Pelodictyon luteolum DSM 273: one gene and its partner. Each later gene encodes a partner of the first gene's protein in a complex. Links are inferred from orthologs where the notes say so. Each region holds a gene or a part of one and is shown on either strand. Other genes may lie near its edges.

The links.
Region 2: the proteins of PLUT_RS01365 (region 1) and PLUT_RS08260 are in contact, whole or in part, in a crystal structure (PDB 5UE9), measured with the Lactococcus lactis proteins. The link is inferred for Pelodictyon luteolum DSM 273 from one-to-one orthologs. Residues at the interface, in WP_023189152.1 of Lactococcus lactis: Leu4, Gln5, Ala47, Ser48, Met49, Leu50, Leu51, Arg52, Arg53, Met95, Leu98, Arg223, Met224, Ala225, Cys226, Ile228, Gly229, Ala230, Cys231, Tyr232, Ala233, Val235, Glu236, His237, Asn243, His244, Ala245, Lys247, Glu250; in WP_025017116.1 of Lactococcus lactis: Gly25, Phe27, Phe29, Glu32, Tyr33, Lys35, Tyr36, Lys48, Phe56, Thr60, Pro61, Arg62, Val63, Ala64, Glu65, Thr66, Ala67, Ser68, Gly69, Met70, Ile74, Gln77, Pro223, Glu251, Phe274, Ala275, Pro277, Phe278.

What each region holds. Positions count from the first base shown.
Region 1 is NC_007512.1:264,295-271,930, reverse strand. What follows is about bases 1,983-4,872. They hold PLUT_RS01365 (dihydroorotate dehydrogenase electron transfer subunit), read left to right. Parts: upstream 1,983-2,948; coding sequence 2,949-3,797; downstream 3,798-4,872. Other genes in these bases: holA (DNA polymerase III subunit delta), read left to right, coding at 4,532-4,872; PLUT_RS01360 (single-stranded DNA-binding protein), read left to right, coding at 3,970-4,461; PLUT_RS01370 (TRC40/GET3/ArsA family transport-energizing ATPase), read right to left, coding at 1,983-2,804. In the rest of the region: PLUT_RS01385 (hypothetical protein), read right to left, coding at 1-443; PLUT_RS01380 (bacteriochlorophyll c-binding family protein), read right to left, coding at 698-940; PLUT_RS01375 (chlorosome protein C), read right to left, coding at 1,064-1,483; more of PLUT_RS01370, read right to left, coding at 1,584-1,982; more of holA, read left to right, coding at 4,873-5,572; PLUT_RS01350 (autotransporter outer membrane beta-barrel domain-containing protein), read right to left, coding at 5,600-7,636.
Region 2 is NC_007512.1:1,787,323-1,792,485, reverse strand. Bases 2,374-5,163 are described here. They hold PLUT_RS08260 (dihydroorotate dehydrogenase), read right to left. Parts: upstream 4,340-5,163; coding sequence 3,407-4,339; downstream 2,374-3,406. Other genes in these bases: glgP (alpha-glucan family phosphorylase), read right to left, coding at 4,457-5,163; PLUT_RS08265 (DUF4407 domain-containing protein), read left to right, coding at 2,374-3,386. Also shown: PLUT_RS08280 (6-phosphofructokinase), read right to left, coding at 1-183; PLUT_RS08275 (ABC transporter permease), read left to right, coding at 341-1,609; ispF (2-C-methyl-D-erythritol 2,4-cyclodiphosphate synthase), read right to left, coding at 1,642-2,115; more of PLUT_RS08265, read left to right, coding at 2,271-2,373.

The sequences.
Region 1 (7,636 bases):
ACGGGCTTGCGGAACCCGGTGCCGAGATGTTCCTCGATGACCGACTCCATGACCGTATGCATACGGATGATAAGCTCAGCCTCCTGGATTTCGACCATGTCGAATATCACATAGACCGGTTCCTTCTCCTCCCTGCGGATCTTGAGGTTGAGGGTGGCGAAAGCGCTGTCCTTGTTGCGGCTGTTCACTGTGACTGCGCTGAGCTCGAAGCGGTCAAGATAGTCCTTCGATGCGCCACGCGCCCAGAGATATACCGCACGGTCGGAGTATATAAGGTAGTCCTGGAAGGCTATGTTGCCGACCCGTTCCTGATGGGATTCATAGAAAACCCCGTCAAAGAAGGCGATGGGCTGTTCCCCCTCGCCGAGAAGCTGCTTCTGAAAGAATTCCGTGACATCGGCAAGTTCCGTCTGTCCGGACACATATAATGAGATGTTGGCCATTTACCCGGGTCCGATCACGTTACACGGTTATCGACAAGTCTGCATTGAAACCTTTAAAATAGAAAAACTAATGGAATTTACGCAACAGCACCTTCACCCGAGATGCAATGGAAAAACGGGTGCATAAATGAATGAAACCGGAAGGGTAAGCGGGGTGACTTGACGGGCTGCGGAAAAGGGTTGGAGCGGACAAAAAAAAGGCAGTGTACAGCCTATGGCCGACACTGCCCTCGAAAGAAACACATCGTGTGTGCTTACTTTGCGAACTTCGACTCGACAGCCTTGGAAGGCACGGCATAACCCGAAACCTCAGGTGAAGAACCGCGGAGGCTTGTACCGCCGCCCATGCTGCCATAAGCGTTGCGGTTGATCCTCATGGTACCTTTACCAAGCGAATCGAACAGCATGCCGACAGTTTCCCAATGCCCCTCAACCATGACCTCAAAAATGCGGCCGGCTGCGGCAAGGATATCAGTAAATACTCCTCCACCACTCATAATTCCTCCTTATGGAATTTTATTATTGGAAATACACCTACTTACTAGAATATGAAAACTTTAATTCAATTTAAAGCAATCGGCTAAAAAATACAAAAAGATTTTCAGCAGCGCGCTGAGCTCTTATTTCTTGCCTGTCTGCTTCTGGAACGAGCCGGTGATGTTCTTGACAGCTTCGGAAGCGCTGACACCTGCATCGCCGATGGCCTTGGCTGCGTTGTCGGTCACGTTCTCGACGTTCTTCACAGCATCGCTGTAAAGGTCACCGGCCGAACGGGATACGTCCTTCACGGTGATGGCGACGCGGTCGATGGTCTCGCCGACTACTCCGCCGGTACGGCCGAGGAGGCTGCCGACTCCGGTTGCATCAAGCAGGGAACCAACGGTGCCCGAAACCGTCTCGACCACGGTGCCTGCGAGCTCCAGGCCGCCGACGACGGCGCTCTGACCGGTAAGCAGTGCACTTTCGGCAAGAAAGGTGAGGCGGTCGGTGAACTCAAGTTCCTTGAAATCCTTGCGGAGTTTCTGGTAGGACTCTGACATATCTTCCTCCTGTTAAGCGGGTCTTCCCGCGATTGTGGTTTATGGTCTGTACTCTTAAAAACTAAGGAAAAAACTCCCTCAAAGCAAACCGCTCAGGCCATCAGGCCTTGTTGCTGTACTGCTTGTCCGTCTGGTGTCGGCCCTGATGGTTGAGGTCGAACGGGATGTGCAGCCACTTGTCCCGGAACACCGCGTCACCGGGCTCAAGGCCGGTGAGGCTGATGGGCAGGGTGATGATTTTGCGCTGGCTGCCGATCTGCACGTAGAGCTCGTCGCCGGTGACCCAGACGTCGATGTCGCCGGGATTGGCGAACATGAGCTTCAGCTGCACTTCGTAAATGTCGCCGTTGCGCACGAACTTGATCGGCGGTTCGTCGTACATGAGGTCGCTGGGATCGGTGTCGCCGTACATGTCATGTGCGAACTGCTCGAGGGCTTTCAGGCCGACGATCTCCTGTTCGTACATACGGAGCTTGGTCACCGGCAGGGGGGAGAATCCTTCTTCGATCTCGCCGAGGTATTTCTGCTGGATGGCTTTCCAGTTCTCAAGGTATCCGCTGTCCTCATTGGTATCGAGCAGGCGGTTGACCAGCACCATATCAACCTTGAACCCGTAGAGGTTCAGGTAGGTCAGGGCGCGCATGGTCTCCTTGATCGACATCTTCTCGGCATTCATGACAAGGCGTACTGTCGACTTCACATTGTCGGTCAGGATTTCGCGGATATCCTCAAGTTCGTCGAACACCTGGTCGACCGACTCGATGGCATCTTCCGGCGGTATGTAGTATGCAATGCGGTCCGACATCTTCGAGAGCGGCTTGCTCAGGGGGCGGACAATGTACTTGTTGACGTTCTTGACGGCCTTCATGCCCCAGGAGAGGGTATCGGGCAGGGAGAGCAGGCGGAGGGTCTCGCCGGTCGGGGCGGTATCGAGCACGAGGACATCGTATAGACCGGAGGACTTGTAACGTTTGATGCGCAGGAGCGAGAAGATCTCTTCCATGCCGGGAAGGATGGTCATCTCGTCGGCCATGACGCCCGAAACGCCCTGGGCCATGAATATTCTTGTATAGTACTTCTGGACGGACTGCCAGTTCTGCTTAAGATCGACATACGGATTCACCTCAATCGCATGCAGATTCTCTTTTATTTTGGTCGGCTCTGCGCCGAGCGGCAGATTGAATGAATCTGAAAGACTGTGTGCCGGATCCGTTGAGAGCACGAGGGTACGGTATCCCAGTTCTGCCAGCCTGACTGCTGTTGCCGCCGATACGCTGGTCTTTCCGACACCGCCCTTACCCGTAAATGTTAGAATTCGCATGAACCGGACATTGGTATTGATGGATGAAAATCAAAGATTGAAAGATATAACTCTCAAAGGACTCTGCAAAAGATATGGAGAAGATACTTCCCCGCTGGCGGGGCTTGCAAATGTTGACGCCCCTGCATTAATTACCCTTCTAAGATGACAAGCACCGACTGCGGACGACAGGCCGTCCGCCAACTGAAACCGAACCCCGCCATGCCCCGAGAGAGCTCAATCACCGACATCAGGGCGACCGTTGCCGCATCGCGGCGTATCAGCCGCGACGTCACCCTCATCACCCTCGACTGCCCCCAAATCTCCCTCACCGCGGAGCCCGGGAACTTCGTCAACGTCCGGGTGAACGATACCACCCAGCCGCTCCTCCGCCGCCCGTTCTCGATCCACGACGCCGGAGACGGCCAAGTCAAGCTGATGGTCAAGGAGATCGGCAAGGGTACTGAAATATTCTGCCGATGTGCTGCCGGCACAGAGTTGTCGGTGCTCGGCCCGCTCGGCAACAGCTTCAGCACCGGAGCAGAAGGCTACGATACCGCCGTCCTCGTGTCGGGCGGGATCGGCACCGCCCCGATGCGCTTTCTGGAAAAACGCCTTGCCGCCATGGGGAAAAAAGTCGTGAACCTCATCGGAGGGCGCACTAAAGACGATCTCCTCCCGGAAGGCCTCACCGGATGCCGGTTCGCCACCGACGATGGATCGGAAGGGTTCCACGGCACGGTGCTTGCGCTTCTGGAGTCCCTCGTTCCCTCACTCACGGCGGAAGGCACCCCGAGGATATTCGCATGCGGACCCACCCCGATGCTGCGGGCGGTGGCCCGATTCTCCAGGGAAGCAGGCATTGCTTCTGAAGTCTCGCTCGAGTCGGTCATGGGATGCGGGTTCGGGATCTGCTACGGTTGCAGCGTGGAGGTCAGCGCACCCGACGGCGGGACAAAAACCATCCTTCTCTGCCGGGAGGGTCCGGTCATCGACGGCGGGCGCATGGTCTGAGGGGCAACCGCACTTTGCATTCTGCAGTAAATGCGCCGTATGGCTATGTTATCCGGAATGAGACTCGTATACTGCACTATATAATAAAAAGCCCCCCGACTCCAGACAGCACCCGGGGGCTCCGGGAACACCAAACCATTCAATCCAACCCAAAACACGGGGAACAATCATTATGGCAAGAGGACTGAATAAAGTAATGCTCATCGGCAACCTCGGCAACGACCCCGAGCTCCGCACCATTCCCTCGGGCCAGACCGTGGCCAACTTCACCCTGGCAACCTCTGAAAGCTTCAAGGACAGCAGCGGCGCCATGCAGGAACGGACCGAATGGCACCGCATCGTGGCATGGGGGCGGCTTGCCGAAATCTGCGGCCAGTACCTCAAGAAAGGCCGTCAGGTCTATGTTGAGGGACGCATCCAGACGAGAAGCTGGGACGACCAGAAAACCGGCGAGAAAAAATACGCGACCGACATCGTCGTCACCGACATGCAGATGCTCGGCGGCATGCGTGAGGGCGGCAGCGGATACGGCGATGGCGGACAGCAGAGCTACAGCCCGCCCCAGCAGCCTGCACGGCAGCAGGGCCCGCAGGACGCTCCTCCTCCCCAGACGGCACCATCGGCTCCGATGATCGAAAACGACAAGGACGACCTGCCGTTCTGAACCCGAAACCAACCCCCGACCGCCCCGCCGGCAGCCGACAGCGGCCTCCGGCGGAGGCATCACGCAGCAGATGGAAACACTGAAGAAGAACATCCTTGCCGGCAGCCTTTCGCCGGTCTATTTTTTTCACGGACCCGAAAGCTTCCTGAAGGAGGAGTTCACGGCGCTCATCCGGAGCACGGCGTTTCCTGACGAAGCGGAGGCGGCGGCCAACACACACATCCTCTACGGACCCGACATAACTCCCGGCGAACTCGTCGCCCGTGCCTCCGAGTACCCGATGTTCACCCCGCGCCAGCTCATCGTCGTCCGCCAGTTCGACAAGATCAAGAAGCCGGTAGGCAAGGACCAGCAGAAACAGCATGAGATGAAGTTTGCCGGCTACATGAAAAACCCGGCGGAGTTCACCATCCTCGTCTTCGACGCCGAACAGCTGGACAAAAAGGATGTGGACAAACCGCCCTACAGCCTCCTGAAATCGTTCCGGCACGACTTCCCCCTCCTGAAAACCCCCGACCTGTTCGCGGCCGCACGCGCCCATGAGGCGGGATGGGAGTTCGACCCGGAAGCGCTGAAGGCATTCACTGCTTACATACAGCCATCTTCGAGGGAGATCTGCCAGGAAATCGAAAAGCTGACCACCTACGCATCCTCACGCCAGGGCGAGCGACGCATCACGGCCGCAGACGTCTACGAGTGCGTCGGCATCTCGAAAACCTATAATGTCTTTGAACTGGAAAAAGCGGTAGCAGGAAGGAACCTCCGCCTCTCGAGCGGCATATCGCTGATGATCATGGAGCGCGAAGGACAGAAGGAAGGGCTCGGCAACATCGTCCGCTACCTTACCACCTTCTTCATGCGGCTGTGGAAAATAGCCCAGCCTGAAGTGCGAGCCATGCCGCAGGGCGAGATTGCAAAAGTGCTGGGCATGTACGGCAGGCAGGAGTATTTCGTCAGAAGCTACCTCTCATACGCCGGAGCCTTTTCCTCCATCCAGGCAGAACGGGCGATCACGGCCCTGAAAGACACCGATGCCGCCCTCAAGGGTCTTTCCCCTTACCCTGACGAAAAGTACCTCCTGCTCCGCCTGATGCAGCAGCTCCTCGGCTGAAAACTCCCTGACAGATACCCCGGGGGTTCAGAACGGCACCTTCACCCCCGCTTCAAGAGAGAGCCGGTAGCTCTCCATGGAGCCCGCCGAACCGAGCGCACCCGCCTTCAGCCAGTATACCGGGTCCAGCATGCCGCCGGCACGGTTCCCGACGGTGAGACTGCCGCCCCAGAGCACCGCTTCCGCTTCAGTCGAGAGCGTGACTGCGGGTAACGGGTACCGGACGGCATTCGTCGGGGAGCCATCGACCCGCACCGTTGCTTCAGCTACAAGGTACCAGCCCGGGCAGTCCGTATTGAGGGTGAGTCCAAGACCCGCCAGACCGATAAGCCCATCCTCATCCTCGACCATAAGCGGCCCTGTCGAGAGCGGCGCAAGACCGAACCCGTCCACATGGCGCCAGACCGCCTGCAGCCGGGGTGAGAGCGCGAGACCTTCCCCGAGCCCCAGCTGCAGCTCCCCCTCCGCCGACACCATACGGCTCCCGGTGGCGAGATGTTCGGGAGAGCTCATCTCATAGTTCAGTGAAAGTTCATGGTACCCGAACACCGCAGCCACTTCCAGGCGGTACGAGCGCGGCCGTACCAGAAACGCATAGATCCCGCCGGAGTAATTGGTCCCCTCAACACCGCCGGCAGGGCGGCCCCCGGTCGAAACCACGCTGGCAGACTGCGTGCCGGTGCCCCCGAACACCCCCGCTCCCCGGTAAGACTTCGCGCCGAGGGCGTACCAGAGGTCCCAGCCGAGCTGCACGAACCGGCTGGTGCCGTCAGTGAGCGTTCCGGCATCGCCGGAAAGCACTGTCCGGCTCCACGACTCACCTGCCCGGGTCCACCCCCCGCCGAACCCCGGCATAACGCCCGATGAGCCTCCGTAGGCCTTCCGGTCCGAAAAGCGCGGCACAAAATCCTCAAGCGGACCCGCAATAACCGGCATGAGCGCCTGCGCCGTCAGCGCATCATCATGAAGCCCGCTCACCCCGTAGTACCAGTCGGCCGATCCCGTAGCTTCCGCCACCACCATCACCCCGGCAACATAGGGGCCGTAATCGGTAGCATCCTGCACCACAAATGCATCGGCAGCAGCGGCAGTGTCGGTATGAATGAGCAGTGAGGGCTCGGCAGCGGCAAGCTCCGTCACCGAAGGGGCGATGGAAAGCAGCAGCGTGGTGGTACCGGAAACGGCACCAGACACCGAGAGCAGGTCCGCACTGCCGGCACCCACGTCCATGCCGACCACACCCCCTCCTGTATAGCTGCCATCCACCGTGAGGACTCCATGGGCATTACCGTCGCGGAGCTCAATAAGCCCAAGGTTCAGAAGGCTCCCCGCAATACGGTCACGGCCCCCTGCAGCGCCCGGGCGAAGGACAGCGCCCTCAAGCACCGAAACTTCACCGGAAAACGACCCTAACGCATCCATGCCGAGCGATGAGCCCGATCCTACATCAAGGTGCTCCCATCCCTGCATGGCGTCTGAGAACGACCCGCTCCATCCGCTGAACACCAGCCGGTCATCCCCCGTCCCACCGTCAAGCGACGGCACACTTTGGATATCGGCAGTGCCGCTGAGCATCAGCGTGTCGTCGCCGTCACCAAGATAGACGCCGCCGGTCAGCACCGCACCGCTTGCGAGCACAACCGTGTCGACCCGTTCTGTGGTGTTGTCGGTAAAACCACCCGTACCGTTGAACATGCCCGAACGGATGGCGTATGCCGACGCCCCCTCGGCATAGAGCGTACCTGTCACGTAGAGGTTCATCTCCGTCCAGGCCATGACGGCGGCAGAAGCTCCCGACGATACAGCGTTGATTGAGCCTGAGATGCGTGCGGGGTCGGAGGAGGTGGCGCCATGGATGGAACTGTCAAAACAGTAAAGCCCGGCGGCATCACTTCCTGAAGCGGTCGCCGTAAGCGTGCCCGACACTTCTCCGCCAATGGAAATGGCTGATTTAGTCTTTATGGCGTAAGCCTTATCTCCATCCAGAGCACTCGCCGAAATGGTGCCGGAAATATCGCCGCCGACAGTCAGGCTTCCACCAAGGGTTAAACCGCAGGCATCATA
Region 2 (5,163 bases), 1.5 Mb from region 1 along the record:
GAGGCGCTGCTGATCGAGCCGGACAAGGCTCTCCTGGTCTATGAGGTTGTAAAGGCCTGCGTAGCCGTTGGGAATGACGAAGAGTTCAAGGCCTTTCGCTTCTGCCATGAGGGCAGCGCCTTTCAGGACCGCGTTGAGTCCACCGCAGTCGCCGCCGCTCGTTAGAATGCCAATTTTTTTCACCGTATCGATCTCCTTGTGTCTCTTTAGGGGTGGATTATGATGCCCTGATTTATGTATACTGTGATGTGATCTGCCAATGCCGTATTTCCATTGGCCGGTGTTGCTGTACTGCAGTCAAAATAGATTTTTTGTGTGATTTTTCAACGCTAATTCTCCCATGGACTGGACCGATCTCTTCAGGATTGCCTGGGTGCATCTCAGGGAGCGGAAGCGCCAGACGTTCCTGACCGCTCTTGGTGTGGCAGTGGGTTCGGCCATGCTTGTGACGACCATTTCCGTTGCGAAGGGATCCTCGGCCAATGTGATCTCGAAAGTGATCGACACGGTGCCGAACGTGGTTGTCCGTGCCGAGCGGGTGAGGGTTGCTGTTCCCGACAACGTCATTTCTCCGAGGCCGGGCCGGGTGTCGATGGTGGTGAAGAATGTGACACCCGACCGCCCTCTGGTCATCAAGGACTATCTGGGCGTGGTTCAGGGCATTTCCCGGGAGAAAGGCCTGAAGGAGATCTCACCATTTGTTGAAAGCAGGGTCATCGCCCGAAACCGGAGCCGGTTCACTCCCTGCGTGGTGAAGGGCGTGGTTCCTTCGCTTGAGGCGGGCATTGCCGGCCTTGAAAAGAATCTTCTGGAGCCGAATGCCCTCGGCGAACTTGCCTATACTTCTGATGGCATCATTCTCGGAGATCTTCTTGCTGCAAAACTTCACGCATCCCATGGCGACCGGATCGTGCTTGTGAACCGCGATGGCCGCGAGTTTTCGGCTACGGTTGTAGGGCGCTTCAGCAGCGGGTTCAATGCAAAAGATGAGCGGGAGGCGTTTGTGAACCTGCCGCTCGCCCGGCGGATGGAGGATGTTGCGCCGAACGCCGTGACAGGCATCGGCCTTTCGGTGGAGGATGTGGAGCGGGCGTCGGTAACGGCGGCTGCCGTCCAGGCTGCAACAGGCTACCGGAGCGAAAGCTGGGATGAGACCAACCGCAACGTGATTGATTTCTACAACCGCAACGCGGCCATCACCCTCGTCCTCGTGGGGTTCGTCTTCATCGTTGCCGGTCTCGGGGTGTCGTCGGTGATGACCACTGTGGTGCTGCAGAAGGTGAAAGACATCGCCATCATGCGTTCAATGGGAGTGCAGGCGGGCTCTGTCACCGGAATCTTCATGCTCGAGGGGCTCATGATCGGCATTCTCGGTGTCCTGGTCGGAAGCCCGCTCGGTCATGTGATCTGCCATTTCGTTTCTTCCATCCGCTTTGCGGCGACAACGGCCGGGGTGCTGAAGGCGGATCGGATCAATATTCTGGAAACCCCCGATGCGCATCTTCTGGTGATTGCCTTCGGCATCTTCATCGCGGTCCTTTCTTCAATAAGCCCTGCACGCAAGGCTACCCGGTACATGCCGGTGCAGGTCCTTCGCGGAGAAGTCTGAAGCTGAGCCGGCAACCTTTGCCGGGCAGTGCCTCAGAGGGTTTCGATGATGCAGACGGCGTGGGCGGCAGCGCCCTCTTCACGGCCGATATAGCCGAGTTTTTCGTTGGTGGTCGCCTTCACGGACACAAGGGAAGTGTCAATATCAAGGCAACGGGCGATGTTGCGGCGCATGTCGGCGACGTAGGGGGCGATTTTCGGGGCTTCGAGCAGCAGCATGGCATCGACATTGACCGTCCTGTACCCGTTTTTCGTCAGAAGCCTGCCGACATGCTTCAGGAGAATCATGCTGTCGATGTCCTTGTACTCTGCGCTGGTATTGGGGAAGTGCAGGCCGATATCTCCGAGTGCAGCTGCTCCTAGAAGCGCGTCGCTGACGGCGTGGAGGAGCACGTCGGCATCACTGTGCCCTTCAAGTCCTTTCGGGGAGGGAATGTCGACGCCGCCGACGATGAGTTTGCGGCCTTCAGCAAAGGGGTGTACATCGATACCGATTCCAATACGCATGACGCTTCGGGGTTTTGTTGGTGTTGCAGCTGACCTTTAAGATAGGATAAATCGGTGAATATCAGAACCCTTGCCGGGGATTGGTTTTTCCCGCCGGTGACGTACATTTAATAACACGGGCTTTTCTGAAACCTATCCCTCCGATGAAGGGTCCCATGAGCATGTCCCGCTTGTCCCGACTTCAGCGTTTTTTCTGGATCGCATCCGGCACGCCGATCGAGATCATAGAAAAATATCCCACCGAGCACAGCAAGTACACGGGCATCGGCGCAACGATTTTCTTTACGGCCCTTTTTGCCGCCCTTTCCGGCGGCTACGCACTCTTTTTTGTCTTTTCCGGCAACCCTCTTGGCTCCCTCTGGGCGTTGCTGTTCGGGGTGGTGTGGGGACTTGCCATTTTCAATCTCGACCGCTACATCGTTTCAAGCATCAAGAAGACCTCGAAAGGGCTGAGGCAGTTCTATCAGGCCTCTCCGCGGCTTGTGTTTGCCGTGCTTATCGCCATCGTCATCGCCCGTCCGCTTGAGTTGAAGATTTTCGACAAGGAGATACGTGCCCGCCTTGAGGAAAAGTACCTGGCGGCCGAGCGGGCGCAGATTGCGGGGGTGCAGGATGCCTTTATGGCGAAATACGGCATGGAGGCCGGACAGCTGCAGCGGTTCCAGGGGGAGTACGATGCACTTTCCAGGGACGTGGACCGGTTGCGGGAGGAACTGAAACTGGAGGTGTTCGGCAGAAGCAGCAGCACGACATCCGGTGTTCCGGGCTACGGCACCTACGCAAAGAACAAGGAAGATGTAGTGCAGGCAAAGCAGCAGCGCCTGGCATTCCTTGCGGTGCAGGTCATCCGCCTCGAGGAGTATCTCGACAGCCGGAAACAGGCCGAAGGGCTCAACAGCCAGATGATGCTTTCTGAAGGAGAGTTTGCCAGGAAAGCCTCAACCGCCGGATTTGCAGACCGCAACTGGGCCCTTGGGGAGCTGGCCCACTCGGGGGACGACGCCAGCCGCTCATCTGCCAATGCCATAGCGTTCATCACCATGCTCTTCATCGCGCTTGAGTGCGCCCCTTTGATCGTGAAGCTGCTCAGCGATGCCGGCCCCTCGGATGTCGACGTCAGTGAAACGGAGTCACGAATCATCGCCCAGCTCACCAACACCGCGTTTCTTTCCAAGAACCGCATCATCCGCCAGTACCGGATCATGGGGTCCAAAACCGGCGGCAGGCGGCGGAGCCGGTTTCTCTCCACCCGCCAGGGCATGCGTCTGTAGGGAGCTCTGTTGGAGCCCTTTCAACCGGTGACGAGGCTGCCGCGGAAGGCTTCCATGGATGGTGCGCCGGGCGCACAGAAGAACGCCTCCATCGCCGTGGCGATCTTTTCGCCGATATCGGGCTGAACGAAGTTCATGGTGCCGATCTGCACTGCGCCGGCACCAGCCACAAGGAACTCCATGGCATCGTCGAACGAGGCGATGCCGCCCATGCCGACAATAGGGATGGATACGGCATTGTTGACCTCCCATACCTTTGCGAGGGCAACCGGCTTGATTGCCGGTCCCGAGAGGCCACCTGTCACGTTTTTAAGGAGCGGTCTGCGCTTTTTCCAGTCGATGGCCATTCCCACCAGCGTATTGATCAGCGATACGGAGTCTGCTCCGGCTTTTTCGGCCGCAATGGCGATGGCGCTGATTGATGTCACATTCGGCGTGAGCTTGATCATGAGGTGGCGACCTGTGATGCTCCTGAGTTCGGTGACGATTTCGCGGGTGGCATCGGGGCTGACCCCCATGATCATGCACTCTCCCTTCACGTTCGGGCAGGAGAGGTTGATCTCATACCCGTCAAGGCCGGGGACGGCGTCGAGGCGCGATACGACTTCGGCGTACTCGTCGATCGAGCGCCCGGCGATGTTGACGACGATCGCGGTGCCGAGTGTTTGGAGGAATGGGACTTTTTCAGAGATGAACCGGTCGATGCCGACGTTTGCCAGCCCGATTGCGTTGATCATGCCCGAAGGGGTTTCGGCGATGCGCTGCGGCGGATTGCCTGCACGCGCTTCAAGCGAGATGGCTTTGGTGACAATGCCGCCGATTTTGGACAGATCGGTGAGCCGGCAGAGCTCCTCGCCGTATGATACCGTGCCCGATGCGAGCATGACGGGGGATTTTAGGGAGAGGCCCCGACCGAGGTCGATGGCGGCCGCTGTTGCATGTTTGTTCGCCATGTCGTGCTGTTTCTGGTTGATGCCGGTTACCTGCGCAGAACACAAAAGGGGCTGCCGGTTCATGTGCCGGCAGCCCCCCTGTTTCCTGTTCCGTTCAGCTGCCCCGTGAGGCACAGCTCATTTCCCTTCTTTCGTCAGGTAGTACTGGTTTGCGTAGTCGCGGACCATGCGGTGGGTGTTGTATTCCGGTGCGATGGTGGCGATGGCGTTGCGGATTTTCTTGATCCAGCGGGTCGGGATGTTGTTGGCATTCCGTTCGTAGAATGTCGGCAGGATCTGGTTTTCCAGTACCTGGTACATCTGCTCTGCGTCGAAACGGTCCTGCTCTTCGTAGTTCTCGAAGGTTTCGCCGTGTCCGATCGACCAGCCGTTTTCGCCGTTGTATGCTTCGGGCCACCAACCGTCAAGTACGCTGAAGTTCAGTCCGCCGTGCAGGACGGTTTTTTCACCCGAGGTGCCGCTGGCTTCCATCGGCCGCACCGGGTTGTTCAGCCAGATGTCGACGCCCGAGACCATGCGCTTTGCCACGCCGAGGTTGTAGTTTTCCAGGAAGATGACCTTGCCGGTGAACTGCGGACGGCGGGAGTGCTCGACGATCTGGCGGATGAAGTCCTTGCCGGCGTCGTCGTGCGGATGCGCTTTACCTGCAAATACGATCTGCAGAGGCATTTTCGGGTTGTTGATGATCCTGTTCAGGCGGTCAAGGTCGCTGAAGATCATCGGGGCACGCTTGTAGGTTGCAAAGCGGCGTGCGAATCCGATGGTGAGGATGTCGGGAGAGAGCGTGTTCTTGTCCGAGCGCATCGCATCGTACTGGTTGTAGC